2 linked regions of the Alkalihalophilus pseudofirmus genome follow. The main gene of each other region encodes a partner of the protein of the gene in region 2 in a complex. Links are inferred from orthologs where the notes say so. Each region holds a gene or a part of one and is shown on either strand. Other genes may lie near its edges.

The links.
Region 1: the proteins of tig (region 2) and rpsG are in contact, whole or in part, in a crystal structure (PDB 3GTY), measured with the Thermotoga maritima proteins. The link is inferred for Alkalihalophilus pseudofirmus from one-to-one orthologs. Residues at the interface, in WP_004081061.1 of Thermotoga maritima: Glu122, Val124, Val129, Leu130, Tyr133, Glu188, Gly259, Ile262, Tyr263, Glu266, Ser270, Glu273, Gln274, Glu277, Arg308, Gln311, Ile312, Ser315, Tyr316, Glu325, Arg329, Arg336, Leu363, Phe366, Trp367, Arg373, Leu377, Arg381, Leu384, Glu387; in WP_004081843.1 of Thermotoga maritima: Lys34, Lys52, Lys55, Glu59, Arg62, Gln63, Glu66, Asn67, Lys69, Val71, Arg95, Ala109, Lys110, Lys111, Gly112, Arg113, Pro114, Glu117, Glu121, Ile124, Ala125, Tyr127, Asn128, Asn129, Thr130, Gly131, Lys135, Asp139, Arg142, Met143.

The regions. Positions count from the first base shown.
Region 1 is NZ_CP117835.1:136,478-142,045, forward strand. The notes cover bases 1-2,927. They hold rpsG (30S ribosomal protein S7), read left to right. Parts: upstream 1-1,192; coding sequence 1,193-1,663; downstream 1,664-2,927. Other genes in these bases: rpoC (DNA-directed RNA polymerase subunit beta'), read left to right, coding at 1-284; PQ478_RS00675 (50S ribosomal protein L7ae-like protein), read left to right, coding at 373-621; rpsL (30S ribosomal protein S12), read left to right, coding at 732-1,151; fusA (elongation factor G), read left to right, coding at 1,715-2,927. Also shown: more of fusA, read left to right, coding at 2,928-3,793; tuf (elongation factor Tu), read left to right, coding at 3,921-5,111; rpsJ (30S ribosomal protein S10), read left to right, coding at 5,412-5,568.
Region 2 is NZ_CP117835.1:3,134,594-3,142,834, reverse strand. The notes cover bases 3,222-6,179. They hold tig (trigger factor), read left to right. Parts: upstream 3,222-4,033; coding sequence 4,034-5,326; downstream 5,327-6,179. Other genes in these bases: clpX (ATP-dependent protease ATP-binding subunit ClpX), read left to right, coding at 5,857-6,179; PQ478_RS16710 (tetratricopeptide repeat protein), read left to right, coding at 3,222-3,864. In the rest of the region: PQ478_RS16715 (globin-coupled sensor protein), read right to left, coding at 1,198-2,502; more of PQ478_RS16710, read left to right, coding at 2,797-3,221; more of clpX, read left to right, coding at 6,180-7,131; ATP-dependent protease LonB, read left to right, coding at 7,362-8,241. UniProt on the Bacillus subtilis protein: Involved in protein export. Acts as a chaperone by maintaining the newly synthesized protein in an open conformation. Functions as a peptidyl-prolyl cis-trans isomerase.

The DNA of each region.
Region 1 (5,568 bases), 3.0 Mb from region 2 along the record:
CAGGTCGTCCAGTACTTCTTGGTATCACAAAAGCTTCTCTTGAAACGGATTCCTTCTTATCAGCTGCTTCGTTCCAAGAAACGACTCGTGTCTTAACTGATGCAGCAATTAAAGGAAAACGTGATGAGTTGCTAGGTCTTAAAGAAAATGTTATTATCGGTAAGTTGGTTCCAGCGGGAACTGGTATGGACCGCTACCGCCACTTGAATATTTTATCTACTCATGATGATAATCAAGAAGAAGCGGAAGCTGCTGTACTAGAAGAAGTAGGAACTCACGAATAAAAACTATTAATAAGTGGTTGACACACATATATCAGGGTGATAAGATATCAAAGTGTGCCTCAGAACCTGTTGCTTTGGAGGATGAACAATGTCTTATGAAAAAGTAAAGCAGGCTAGTAACCTTATTATAGGTACTAAGCAAACATTAAAGGCGCTAGAGATCGGTGAGGTTTGTGAACTGGTTGTAGCAGAAGATGCTGATACTCGTGTTGTATACAAAGTTGAAGCGTTAGCGAAGTCAAAGCAAATCCCGGTTTATTATGTTGACTCAATGAAAAAGCTTGGTAAAGCTTGTGGCATTGAAGTCGGTGCAGCCACTGTTGCTTTAAGGAAGTAATCGTGTTTTTGCCATTCGGGGCGATCCGCATGGCAAAAACTTTACTTTTGCCTAAATATGAACCACCAGGATCAGTGGTCTTATCTTTTTAAAAGAGAGGAGGAAAAATAATGCCTACTATTAACCAATTAATCCGTAAAGGACGCGTTGCTAAAGTTAAGAATTCTGATTCACCAGCACTTAACAAAGGGTACAACAGCTTTAAGAAGAATCAAACAAACCTTTCTTCTCCTCAAAAGCGTGGTGTTTGTACTCGTGTTGGTACAATGACTCCGAAGAAACCGAACTCGGCTCTTCGTAAGTATGCACGTGTTCGTTTAACGAACCAAATTGAGGTAACGGCATACATCCCAGGTATCGGTCACAACCTACAAGAGCACAGTGTTGTTCTTATCCGTGGCGGCCGTGTAAAAGATTTACCAGGGGTTCGTTACCACATCGTACGTGGTGCGCTTGATACAGCAGGTGTACAAAATCGTATGCAAGGACGTTCTAAGTATGGTACAAAGCGTCCAAAAGATAAAAAGTAATTAAAAAAATAATTGTTTAAATGTTGAAAGGAGGGGAAACAATGCCTCGTAAAGGTCCAGTTACTCGTCGCGATGTATTACCAGATCCTATTTATAATTCAAAACTAGTTACACGTCTAATCAACCGTATTATGGTTGATGGAAAGCGTGGGGTTGCTCAAACAATCCTATATAATGCGTTTGAATTAGTGAAGGAACGTAGCGGAAAAGACCCTATGGAAGTATTTGATCAAGCGCTTAAGAACATTATGCCTGTTCTTGAAGTTAAAGCTCGTCGTGTTGGTGGTGCTAACTACCAAGTGCCGATCGAAGTTAAGCCTGAGCGTCGTACAACTTTAGGTCTTCGTTGGTTAGTAAACTATTCACGTCTTCGTGGAGAAAAAACGATGGAAGAGCGTTTAGCTTATGAAATCTTAGATGCTGCTAACAACGCTGGTGCTTCTGTTAAGAAGCGTGAAGATACTCATAAGATGGCTGAAGCGAACAAAGCGTTTGCTCACTATCGTTGGTAAGATTTTATTCTTATTAAATAAATCGTATGAAATAGGAAGGAGAAATACCCCATGGCAAGAGAGTTCTCCTTAAAAGATACGCGTAATATCGGCATCATGGCTCACATCGATGCCGGTAAAACAACTACTACAGAGCGCGTACTTTTTTACACAGGTCGTATTCATAAAATTGGTGAAACGCACGAAGGTGCTTCACAAATGGACTGGATGGCACAGGAGCAAGAACGTGGTATCACGATCACTTCTGCTGCTACAACGGCTGCTTGGAAAGACCATCGTATTAACATCATTGATACACCAGGACACGTAGACTTCACAGTTGAAGTTGAACGTTCATTACGTGTATTAGATGGTGCTGTAGCGGTATTAGATGCTCAATCGGGTGTTGAACCACAAACAGAAACAGTATGGCGTCAAGCAACAACTTATGGTGTACCACGTGTCGTTTTCGTTAACAAAATGGACAAGACTGGTGCAGACTTCTTGTACTCTGTTGGAACGATTCATGATCGTCTTCAAGCAAATGCACACCCTATCCAATTACCAATTGGTGCTGAGGATGATTTCAATGGTATCATTGATCTTATCGAAATGGTTGCATACTTCTATGAAGATGACCTAGGTACTCGTACTGAAGCGAAAGAAATTCCTGAAGAGTATAAAGAACAAGCTCAAGAATATCGTGAGAAATTAGTTGAAGCAGCTGCTGAACTAGATGAAGAACTCATGATGAAATACTTAGAGGGCGAAGAGTTAACGAATGATGAACTCAAGGCTGCAATCCGTAAAGGTACTTGTAACGTTGAATTCTACCCAGTTATCTGTGGTTCTGCATTCAAAAACAAAGGTGTTCAATTAATGCTTGATGCAGTACTTGATTACCTTCCTTCACCACTTGATGTACCTGCAATTAAAGGTACAGTACCTGACTCTGAAGAAGAAGTAACTCGTGAACCTGGTGATGACAACCCGTTTTCAGCACTTGCGTTTAAAGTTATGACTGACCCATTTGTAGGTAAGTTAACATTCTTCCGTGTTTACTCTGGTACACTAGATTCAGGTTCTTATGTTAAGAACTCAACTAAGGATAAGCGCGAGCGTGTTGGTCGTATCCTTCAAATGCATGCAAACTCACGTGAGGAAATCTCTACGGTTTACTCTGGTGATATCGCTGCTGCTGTTGGTCTAAAAGATACAACAACTGGTGACACTCTATGTGATGAAAAGAATCTTGTTATTCTTGAGTCAATGGAATTCCCAGAGCCGGTTATCTCATTATCAGTAGAGCCAAAGTCTAAAGCTGACCAAGATAAGATGGGTATGGCATTAGCTAAGCTCGCTGAGGAAGATCCAACTTTCCGTACTGAAACAAACGAAGAAACTGGTCAAACGATTATTTCTGGTATGGGTGAACTTCACCTTGATATCATCGTTGACCGTATGAAACGTGAGTTTAAAGTAGAGGCTAACGTTGGTGCTCCACAAGTATCTTACCGTGAAACGATCCGTCAAACGGCTCAAGTTGAAGGTAAGTTCGTTCGTCAATCTGGTGGTCGTGGACAATTTGGTCACGTTTGGGTAGAATTCTCTCCAAACGAAGAGGGTGCAGGTTTCGAATTCGAAAATGCAATCGTCGGTGGATCAGTTCCTCGTGAATACATCGGATCTGTAGAACAAGGTATTGAAGAAGCTCTTGGCAACGGTATGGTTGCTGGATACCCTGTAATCGACATTAAAGCGAAGCTTTATGATGGTTCTTACCATGATGTCGATTCAAGTGAGATGGCGTTTAAAATTGCTGCATCTATGGCACTTAAAAACGCTAAAACTAAGTGTAAGCCAGTATTACTTGAGCCATTAATGAAAGTTGAAGTTGTTATTCCTGAAGAGTACATGGGTGATGTAATGGGTGACGTTACAGCACGTCGTGGACGCGTTGAGGGTATGGAAGCACGCGGTAACGCACAAACAGTTAAAGCGTTCGTTCCACTAGCTGAAATGTTCGGGTATGCAACATCATTACGTTCACGTACTCAAGGACGCGGAACGTACTCAATGTTCTTTGACCACTACGAAGAAGTTCCTAAGAGCGTAGCGGAAGAGATCATTAAAAAGCAAAACGGTCAGTAATAACGTTTTGTAATTGTTTCATACAACGTTTTGTTGTAAGCTAAGAAAGGTGATATTCGTATGGATATGGCACCTTTCTTATTCATAAAAAAACTTACTATTGTTTATTTAAGGGAGGAAATTAATCATGGGTAAAGAAAAATTCGACCGCTCGAAAACGCATGCCAATATCGGTACTATTGGACACGTTGACCATGGTAAAACAACTTTAACAGCTGCAATCACAACTGTACTTGCTAAGCGTTCTGGTAAAGGTGCTGCAATGGCGTATGACGCTATCGATGGTGCTCCAGAAGAGCGTGAGCGCGGTATCACAATCTCAACTGCACACGTTGAGTACGAAACTGATAACCGTCACTATGCACACGTTGACTGCCCAGGACATGCTGACTATGTTAAAAACATGATCACTGGTGCTGCACAAATGGACGGCGGTATCTTAGTAGTATCTGCTGCTGATGGCCCAATGCCGCAAACTCGTGAGCACATCCTTCTTTCTCGTCAAGTAGGTGTACCTTACCTTGTTGTATTCTTAAACAAATGTGACATGGTAGATGACGAAGAGCTACTTGAATTAGTAGAAATGGAAGTACGTGACCTTCTTTCTGAGTATGACTTCCCTGGTGACGATGTACCTGTTATCCAAGGTTCTGCTCTTAAAGCACTTGAAGGTGACGAAGCATACGAAGAAAAAATTATCGAACTTATGGCTGCTGTAGATGATTACATCCCTACTCCAGAGCGCGATAAAGAAAAGCCATTCATGATGCCAGTTGAGGATGTATTCTCAATCACTGGTCGTGGTACGGTTGCTACTGGTCGTGTAGAGCGTGGACAACTTAATGTTGGTGACGTAATTGACATCATCGGTTTAGCAGAAGAGCCATCTTCTACTACTTGTACAGGAGTAGAAATGTTCCGCAAGCTTCTTGACTATGCTGAAGCTGGTGACAACATTGGTGCACTTCTTCGTGGGGTTTCACGTGACCAAGTTCAACGTGGACAAGTACTTGCTAAGCCAGGTAGTATTACTCCACACACAAACTTCAAAGCTGAAGTTTATGTTCTTTCAAAAGAAGAGGGTGGACGTCACACTCCATTCTTCTCAAACTACCGTCCTCAGTTCTACTTCCGTACAACTGATGTAACTGGAATCATCAACCTTCCAGAAGGTGTTGAGATGGTAATGCCTGGTGACAACATCGAAATGACTGTTGAACTAATTTCACCAATCGCAATCGAAGAAGGTACTAAGTTCTCTATCCGTGAGGGTGGACGTACTGTAGGTGCTGGTGTCGTAGCTACAATCACTAAGTAATTATATTACTTTCTGATAGAAAGCATCTTGGTCTTCCAAGGTGCTTTCTTTTTTTATGCAATTAATTTCGATAAAACCTTGCAATTATTCATAGGTGTCGTTATAATAGTAGGAGTGTGCCCAACATAAAAACTTTTACTTGATTTAGGTCATGTACCTATGTATAATGTTGAATGTTGGTCATTGGCAGCGATGATGTGGAAGGTTGCTGATACACCCGGCCCCTTTGCCATGGCAGGGTGTAGGAAATTTTCACGGAGTATGTCTGTTTATAAAATGGACGATAAAGGAGGGGCTATAATGGCAAAGCAAAAGATTCGTATTCGTTTAAAGGCGTATGATCATCGTGTTCTTGATCAATCAGCAGAGAAGATTGTAGACACTGCAAAGCGTTCAGGTGCTAATGTATCTGGTCCGATTCCACTTCCAACTGAGAAGTCGGTTTACACAGTTCTTC
Region 2 (8,241 bases):
GAAACAGCTGGAGAAGATGCCCTTGAACCAAGAGAAAAGGGGCTTTCTACAATGACTTCTAATCAGAATAAAAACAAGGGCAACAGCGACTCTTCAACCCAATCGATAGAAGAGATGAAAAGAGAACTGGAACACCTGCGTATGGAGAATGCGTATTTAAAAAAGCTGAAAGCCTTAGTTCAGGAAAAACAATCACCAACAAAATCAAAGCGAAAGTAGTATATGAACTAAGGAACGAATTCCCGGTGATTCGAATGTTAAAGATAGCCAAGATGCCTAGAAGCACTTACTATAACCTTGTAAAAAAATGGAGCGAACCAGATCCTGATCGAAAATGGAAAAGAAGAATTGCATTCATTTACCATAAGCACTTTGGTCGATATGGCTATCGTCGTATTACAGACCTCCTTCAGGAAAAGGGATATGCGATTAACAAAAAGAAAGTGCTTCGAATGATGAGAGACCTAGGGCTTAAATGCCTTGTACGAATGAAAAAATACAAATCATATAAAGGAGAAGTTGGAAAAGCAGCTCCAAACATCCTAAACCGTAACTTTAGAGCCGAGAAGCCTAATCAAAAGTGGGTGACAGACATTACGGAATTTAAATTGTTTGGACAGAAGCTCTATCTGTCTCCACTATTTGACCTGTTTAACGGCGAACTGATAACCTATACGCTCCAATCAAGACCAACGTATGATTTGGTCGATACGATGTTGGACCAAGGGTTAAAGCACCTAAATAAAGGCGATGATCTCTTGATTCATTCTGATCAAGGTTGGCACTATCGAATGGCCCCTTACGTAAGGAAACTGAAAGAACATAACATCACACAAAGTATGTCTCGAAAAGGCAACTGTCACGATAATTCTGTCATGGAAAACTTTTTTGGAATCCTGAAATCGGAGTTCCTTTATTTAAACGAATTTGATAGTATTGAACACTTCAAAGAAGAGTTAGAACAATACATCTATTACTACAACCATGTGAGAATTAAATCAAGATTGAACCGGAAAAGTCCAGTAGCTTATCGACTCAGTACCCAAAAAGCTGCTTAAAAAAGTGTCCAACTTTATGGGTCCAGTGCAAAAGCCCGAGGAAGCTCACTAGCTCCCCACGAAAAGCGAAGCATATTTCAGTAGCGGCGCTATAGACCGCATCTTAAATGTTTATCCTTTATCCTTCATCCGTTTATTTTTACTTTGATTTAATTTCCTCTGCTTTTCGCTCCAGCTCAGAACTGAGCGAAGCCATTTCATGCGCTGTCTCGTGAATATGCTCTATAGAAGAGATCACGTAGTCAACATCTTCTTTATTTTTCTTAAATAATTCAATATAATGTTCCATTTCCATTTGAACGGTTTCAAGACCATATTTAACAGTCGTCATCTTTTCACTAGAACCTGATCTTGCGGTATTCATTGTCGTCATTTGCGAGACGAGAGCTTGTATCGTTTTGTTACTGTCATTAATTAAGTGTGAAATGGAGCTGCTCATTTCTTTAGATTGTTCAGCAAGCTTTCTAACTTCGTGAGCTACTACTGAAAAGCCCTTTCCATGTTCTCCTGCTCTAGCAGCTTCAATGGAGGCATTTAATGCTAATAGATTCGTTTGGTCAGAGATTGTTTCGATTTCGTTCGTCATTTTCATAATGTTTTTTGAGATGTCTTTTAATTGATCTGTTTGAGTGATCGTTTGTATGACTTGTTCTTCTAACATTTCAAAAGTAGTGAACATACTGTTTACATCATTTACATTTTTATGAAGCAGACCTTGTAAATTCTGACTCGATTTCACCGTATTGTCTGTTTCTAGTCCTATTTGCTTCGCTTTGTGAGTCGTTGAAGTAGTCGATGCCTCTGTTTTGTTTATCGTTGATGCGAGCTCCTGGCTAATAGATAAGAGTTCTTGTTGCAAGACTTGATTTGACTCGTGTAAATCGTTTAGCTGTCTCATTTTTGATTGAAGATACTCCTCAACAATTAATTGAGAATCAAAATTAAATCGCCCTGTTAAAGCAAGAATGTAATTTGTTAGTTTATCTGGTTCCTTAAAAAAGTTCGATACCAGCTGTGGAATGATTAATTGTAAAAAGACTTGATACGTTGCTAAAAACCACGCAATCGGAAGGTCACTATTATTATGAACACTTCCTACTTTTTGTTTCTTTCTTATATCTTCTAAGGATACATCCCCTTCTACAACGTTTTTTAAATAATAAAGAAAAACCCCTTTAAGCCGCTCTCTAGTTGAATGTGTTTCAGCTATCTTCTTTAAGTGTGGAAAAGAATACACATGATCTAATATTGCTTCTAAAAGAGCATCTGCATGTTCATCAACAAACGCCTGCAACTCCTGCAAGTGCTCTGTACTTTGTGTTGAAAATCCCATATAGGCCATGCGCATATCTATTTCTTTATCGTTGATTGTATGAGGCAATCCTGTATTGATTGTTAAGCTTGGTTTGTAAGTGGATTTTTTCGTTTTAAATGGGAAAACCATTTGTCCATCTCCCTTATGCAGGAGTTTCATTTATACACTCCGTACAAGTTTTATTTATTTTATGTATAATCATTATGAATTTAGACAGGGGTGTTTGTCAAAGGAAATAGGTCAAATGACTCGTTTGTTTTTAAAATATTGGTAGGGATGTTTTTTCTGAATGCTCCTAAAGGTCTGTTCTCGTTGTAATTCAGGGATCAAGCTGATAAACTGAAAAGAATAACTTAAAATAAATGGTTAATGCTAGTAAACACAGAATAGTAAGCAACATGTCAAAAAGAGTGGAGCGATTCCATGGACGGCAAAAAAACGAATAAAAAAGATACAAATGTAATCTTATACCCAGGTCTTGTTAAACGCTTAATTGAAAAGGGAATGGATGCTCTAAAAGCGAAGGATGCAACGGCAGCTTACAATCATTTCCTTACAGCAGAGCAATATGAACCCGATCACCCGCAAGTAAGATTTGGAAAAGTATTGAGTCTTGTGGAGCTTGGTAGATTAGAAGAAGCGGTTACTCATACGAGTGCTCTTTTAAATGAAGGAATTGGGGAATATTACGATAATCTTCAAGTACATATTTCTTTGTTGGTGCAATTAGGCCACTATCAAGAAGTAGTAAATATGCTAGAAGCAGTTTTGAGTGAAAATAATGTGCCTGCTCAATTTGCTGAATCGTTTTATCAGCTGCTTCATTTCAGCAGACAGATGATCGATGACTCTGTATTACTTGCAAATATTGATGACGAAACGATGAATGAAAGTCAAGATGATGAGCAATCTGTCATCCAAGAAATAAGCAATGATTTAAAAAGCGGTTCGATTGAGATACAGTGGAAGGCCTTGCAGGTTTTAAAGGATCGTCCATATAATGATGCCTTGGAAGTGTTAGTAACATACATAGAAGATTCACAAAAAGATTGGCTGCTGCGAAGCTTTGCCTTAGAGATTTTACATACAAAGAACTACCACGCGGAAGTCTACATAAAAAAATCTACAAAAGAACAAAAAGTCATCCCTAGTCAATTAAAAGCAGTGAATGAGCAGCCTTTTGCTGTAGAAGTAAAAGAGGCGCTGCAAGACAGCTTAGAGCATAAAGATCCTCTATTAAAAGAGATGGCAGAACAAATTGGCGGCTTGCATTTATTTGCCTGGTATCCATTTATTCCGACCCCTGAAAATGCTTCCTTATGGGCTGCCGTTTATCACCTTCTTGCAAGTGAGAGACTTGGGCTTGATGAATCGATCAGTGAAATAGCCGATTTGTATAGTACTGATGATGAGGCATTAGAAAAAAGAGCTAGAGAAGTTGCTAAACTAGAAGAAAAAGTATTTGAGGCATATACTCATTTTATGCAATAAAAGATGGGTAAACAGCTTCACTAAAAAGTAGATTTTAGTCAAGGGGAGAATCAAAACAAGATTGATTTGAAAACACATAGTGTTATGTTATAATAGAATGGTTGTAAATCATGAACAGTATAAAAATCGTTCGCATTGCGAACATGTGTATAGTTGGAGGGAAAGAGTTATGACTGCAAAATGGGAAAAGTTAGAAGGAAACGAAGGCGTTTTAACAATTGATGTTGAAGCAGAGAAAGTAGATGCTGCACTTGATGCTGCATTCAAAAAGGTAGCAAAGAAAGTAAACGTACCAGGATTCCGTAAAGGAAAAGTACCTCGTTCTTTATTTGAAAAACAATTTGGTGTAGAAGCTCTATATCAAGATGCATTAGATATTCTTCTGCCAGAAGCGTATGCTGCTGCAATCGATGAGACAAACATTGAGCCTGTAGATCGTCCTGAGATCGATATCGAAACAATGGAAAAAGGAAGCAACCTTGTTTTCACTGCTAAAGTTGTTGTGAAGCCAGAAGTTACTCTAGGCGAGTACAAAGGTCTTGAAGTAGAAGAGCAAGAGACAACAGTAACAGATGAGGATGTAGAAGCAGAACTTACTCAGCTTCAAAACCGTCATGCTGAACTAGTTGTTGTTGAAGACGGCGCAATCGAAAACGGCGATACTGCTGTTATCGACTTTGAAGGTTTCGTTGACGGCACTGCTTTTGAAGGCGGACAAGCTGAAAACTATTCACTTGAAATTGGTTCAAACCAATTCATCCCTGGATTTGAAGAGCAATTAGTTGGTCTTAAAGCTGGAGACGAAAAAGATGTAGAAGTAAACTTCCCAGAAGAATACCATGCTGAAGATTTAGCTGGTAAAGCTGCTACATTCAAAGTGAAAGTACATGATATTAAGCGTAAAGAGTTACCTGCACTTGACGATGAGTTTGCTAAAGATGCAAATGAAAATGTAGAAACTCTTGATGAGCTTAAAAAAGAAATCAAAGATAAGCTTCAAAAAGAAAAAGAGCAAGCGGCTGACACTGAAATCCGTGACACTCTAGTTGAAAAAGCAGCTGAAAATGCTACAGTTGACATTCCAGAAGCTATGGTAACAACTGAAACAGACCGCATGCTTCAAGAGTTCGAACAACGCCTGCAAATGCAAGGTATGAACCTTGAAATGTACTACCAATTCGCTGGTCAAGATGAGGAAGCGATGCGTGAGCAGTTCAAAAAAGATGCAGAAAAACGTGTACGCATTAACCTTACTCTAGAAGCAATTGCTAATGCAGAAAACATTGAAGCAACAGATGCAGATGTTGATGCTGAACTAGAAAAAATGGCTGAAATGTACCAACGTTCTGTTGAAGAATTAAAAACAATCTTCGCTGCGCAAGGCGGAACTGAAGGCATTAAAGGTGACCTTAAAATCCAAAAAGCTGTTGAATTGCTTGTTGAAAACAGCAAAAAAGCATAACTTTAGGTTTGAGTTTAATCAAAAGGTGATAAATAAGACAAGGCGCACAATTTGTGCCTTGTCTTTATCTCATTTAAAAGACTTCTAAGAAATCTGTCCGTTGTGAGGTATGTTTCTAATCTCTTATGAACAAGATGTATGTAGCGCATCAAGTAATCCATACATGTATACTCGTCAGATCAATATTCTCCTAAGTGATAATCGTATCATTCTTTAAAACTTTGAACGAAGAAAGTTTGAATGAAGAAAGAGGATTTTTTAGGGTGAATCTTGAATGTATACTAAATCCACACATAAACTAAATAAAGAAAGAACTTGTCAGCATGATAAGGTAAGTAGTTTGAATTATTTGTACATAGCAGCAGAGCTTTTTTTAACGGGTTTTACGGGTTATGTGTTACAATGGCTTGACGAAGCTAATGAACCATGCCCATCATACTTTCATTTACGTCGTGTATAACTCTCCATGAAGGGTCATCAATAGGCAAAAGATGACACTTGATGGTAAAATATTCGTGAGGGGTGATTTGATGTTTAAATTTAATGAAGATAAAGGACAGCTTAAATGTTCTTTTTGTGGAAAAACTCAAGATCAGGTCCGTAAGTTAGTTGCAGGTCCTGGTGTGTATATATGTGATGAATGTATTGAACTTTGCACGGAAATCGTAGAAGAGGAGCTTGGCGGTGAAGAGGAAGTTGAATTCCAAGAGGTTCCTAAGCCTCAAGAGATCCGTCAAATCTTAGATGATTATGTAATTGGTCAAGATCAAGCGAAGAAGTCGCTCTCAGTCGCTGTTTACAATCATTATAAGCGTATTAACTCCATGAACCGCTCTGAAGAAGTGGAGCTGGCTAAAAGTAATATCGCGATGATTGGACCGACAGGAAGCGGGAAAACTCTTCTTGCTCAGACGTTAGCCCGCATTCTAAATGTTCCTTTCGCGATCGCTGATGCAACATCGCTTACAGAAGCAGGTTATGTAGGGGAAGATGTCGAGAACATCTTACTTAAATTAATTCAAGCTGCTGATTATGATGTGGAGAAAGCAGAAAAAGGAATTATCTATATTGATGAGATTGATAAAGTAGCTCGCAAATCTGAAAATCCTTCGATTACAAGAGATGTTTCAGGTGAAGGCGTGCAGCAAGCATTACTGAAGATCCTTGAAGGAACAACAGCAAGCGTTCCTCCTCAAGGCGGACGTAAGCATCCTCATCAAGAATTTATTCAAATTGATACAACGAATGTATTGTTCATCTGCGGCGGCGCATTTGATGGAATCGAGCAGATTATCAAACGCCGTTTAGGTAAAAAGGTGATCGGTTTTGGTTCAGAAGTGAAGCAAGAAGAATTGAAGCCAGGCGAATACCTAAGCAAAGTATTACCAGAAGATCTTCTGCGCTTTGGTCTGATCCCAGAATTTATCGGCCGTCTTCCGGTTATCTCAAGTCTTGAGCCGCTTGATACAGATGCTCTTGTTGAGATTCTGACGAAGCCTAAAAATGCTCTAGTAAAGCAATACCAAAAATTGCTTGAGCTTGATGATGTCGAACTAGAGTTCACTGATGAGGCATTAGTGGAAATTGCGAAAAAAGCGATCGAGCGTAAAACAGGAGCACGTGGCCTTCGTTCGATTATTGAGGGAATCATGCTAGATGTAATGTTTGATCTTCCTTCGCGTTCAGATGTTGTAACATGTGTGATCCATGATAAATGTATCACTGAAAATGCACTGCCAATCTTAAAAACAGAAGATGGTACTGAAATTTCGCTGTCTAAAGAAGAGCCTAAGGAAAGTGCTTAATGCTTCTTAAACACATCTCCCAATGCGGAGATGTGTTTTTTTATATTGTAATCTCAGGCTTCCTGCATGAATTTATAGAAGTAATGAGTTTTGTGGTTAGTGTCCTTGTTGTCGGTCATACTAATAAAAACAAATTAAGCAACAAATCAATTTAAAGTAAAAAGACAATTTAACTGAGAAGAACAATCGAATCAGAAAAACAATTTATGACGACATCAGGAGGTTACAGGATGAATTGGACAGGTATTGCTTTTATCATTCAGTTAGTGTTTGGCGTGATTATCGGGGTTTACTTTTGGAATTTGTTAAAAACTCAACGCAACCAACGTGTGACCATTGATAGAGATTCAAAAAAAGAGATGGAACAATTAAGAAAGATGAGAGAAATTCAGTTAAGCGAACCTCTATCGGAGAAAGTAAGACCGATCAGTTTTGATGATATTGTAGGGCAGGAAGAAGGAATCAGGTCATTGCGTGCGGCGTTATGCGGACCTAATCCTCAACACGTTATTGTCTATGGACCGCCTGGTGTCGGTAAGACAGCTGCTGCACGTTTAGTATTAGAAGAGGCAAAAAAGAACAGCCAATCCCCATTTCGTCAAGATGCTGTGTTCGTTGAATTAGATGGAACCACAGCAAGGTTTGATGAAAGAGGAATTGCTGATCCGTTAATTGGATCAGTTCATGATCCGATTTATCAAGGAGCAGGAGCGATGGGACAAGCCGGAATTCCACAGCCTAAGCACGGAGCTGTGACGAAGGCTCATGGCGGGGTATTATTTATTGATGAAATTGGTGAGCTTCATTCCATTCAGTTAAATAAATTATTAAAGGTGCTAGAAGACCGTAAAGTATTCCTCGAGAGTGCGTATTATAGTGAAGAAAATCAGCAAATTCCAAAACATATTCATGAGATTTTTCAAAAAGGACTGCCGGCAGATTTTAGAATGATCGGAGCAACAACAAGAACACCTCAAGAGCTGCCTCCGGCCATCAGATCAAGGTGTCTTGAAGTGTATTTCCGTGCCTTAAAGCCACAGGAAATTATCTTGATTGCTCAAAAAGCGATTAATAAGCTTTCTTTTAAAGCAGAAGAAAGTGCACTAGAGA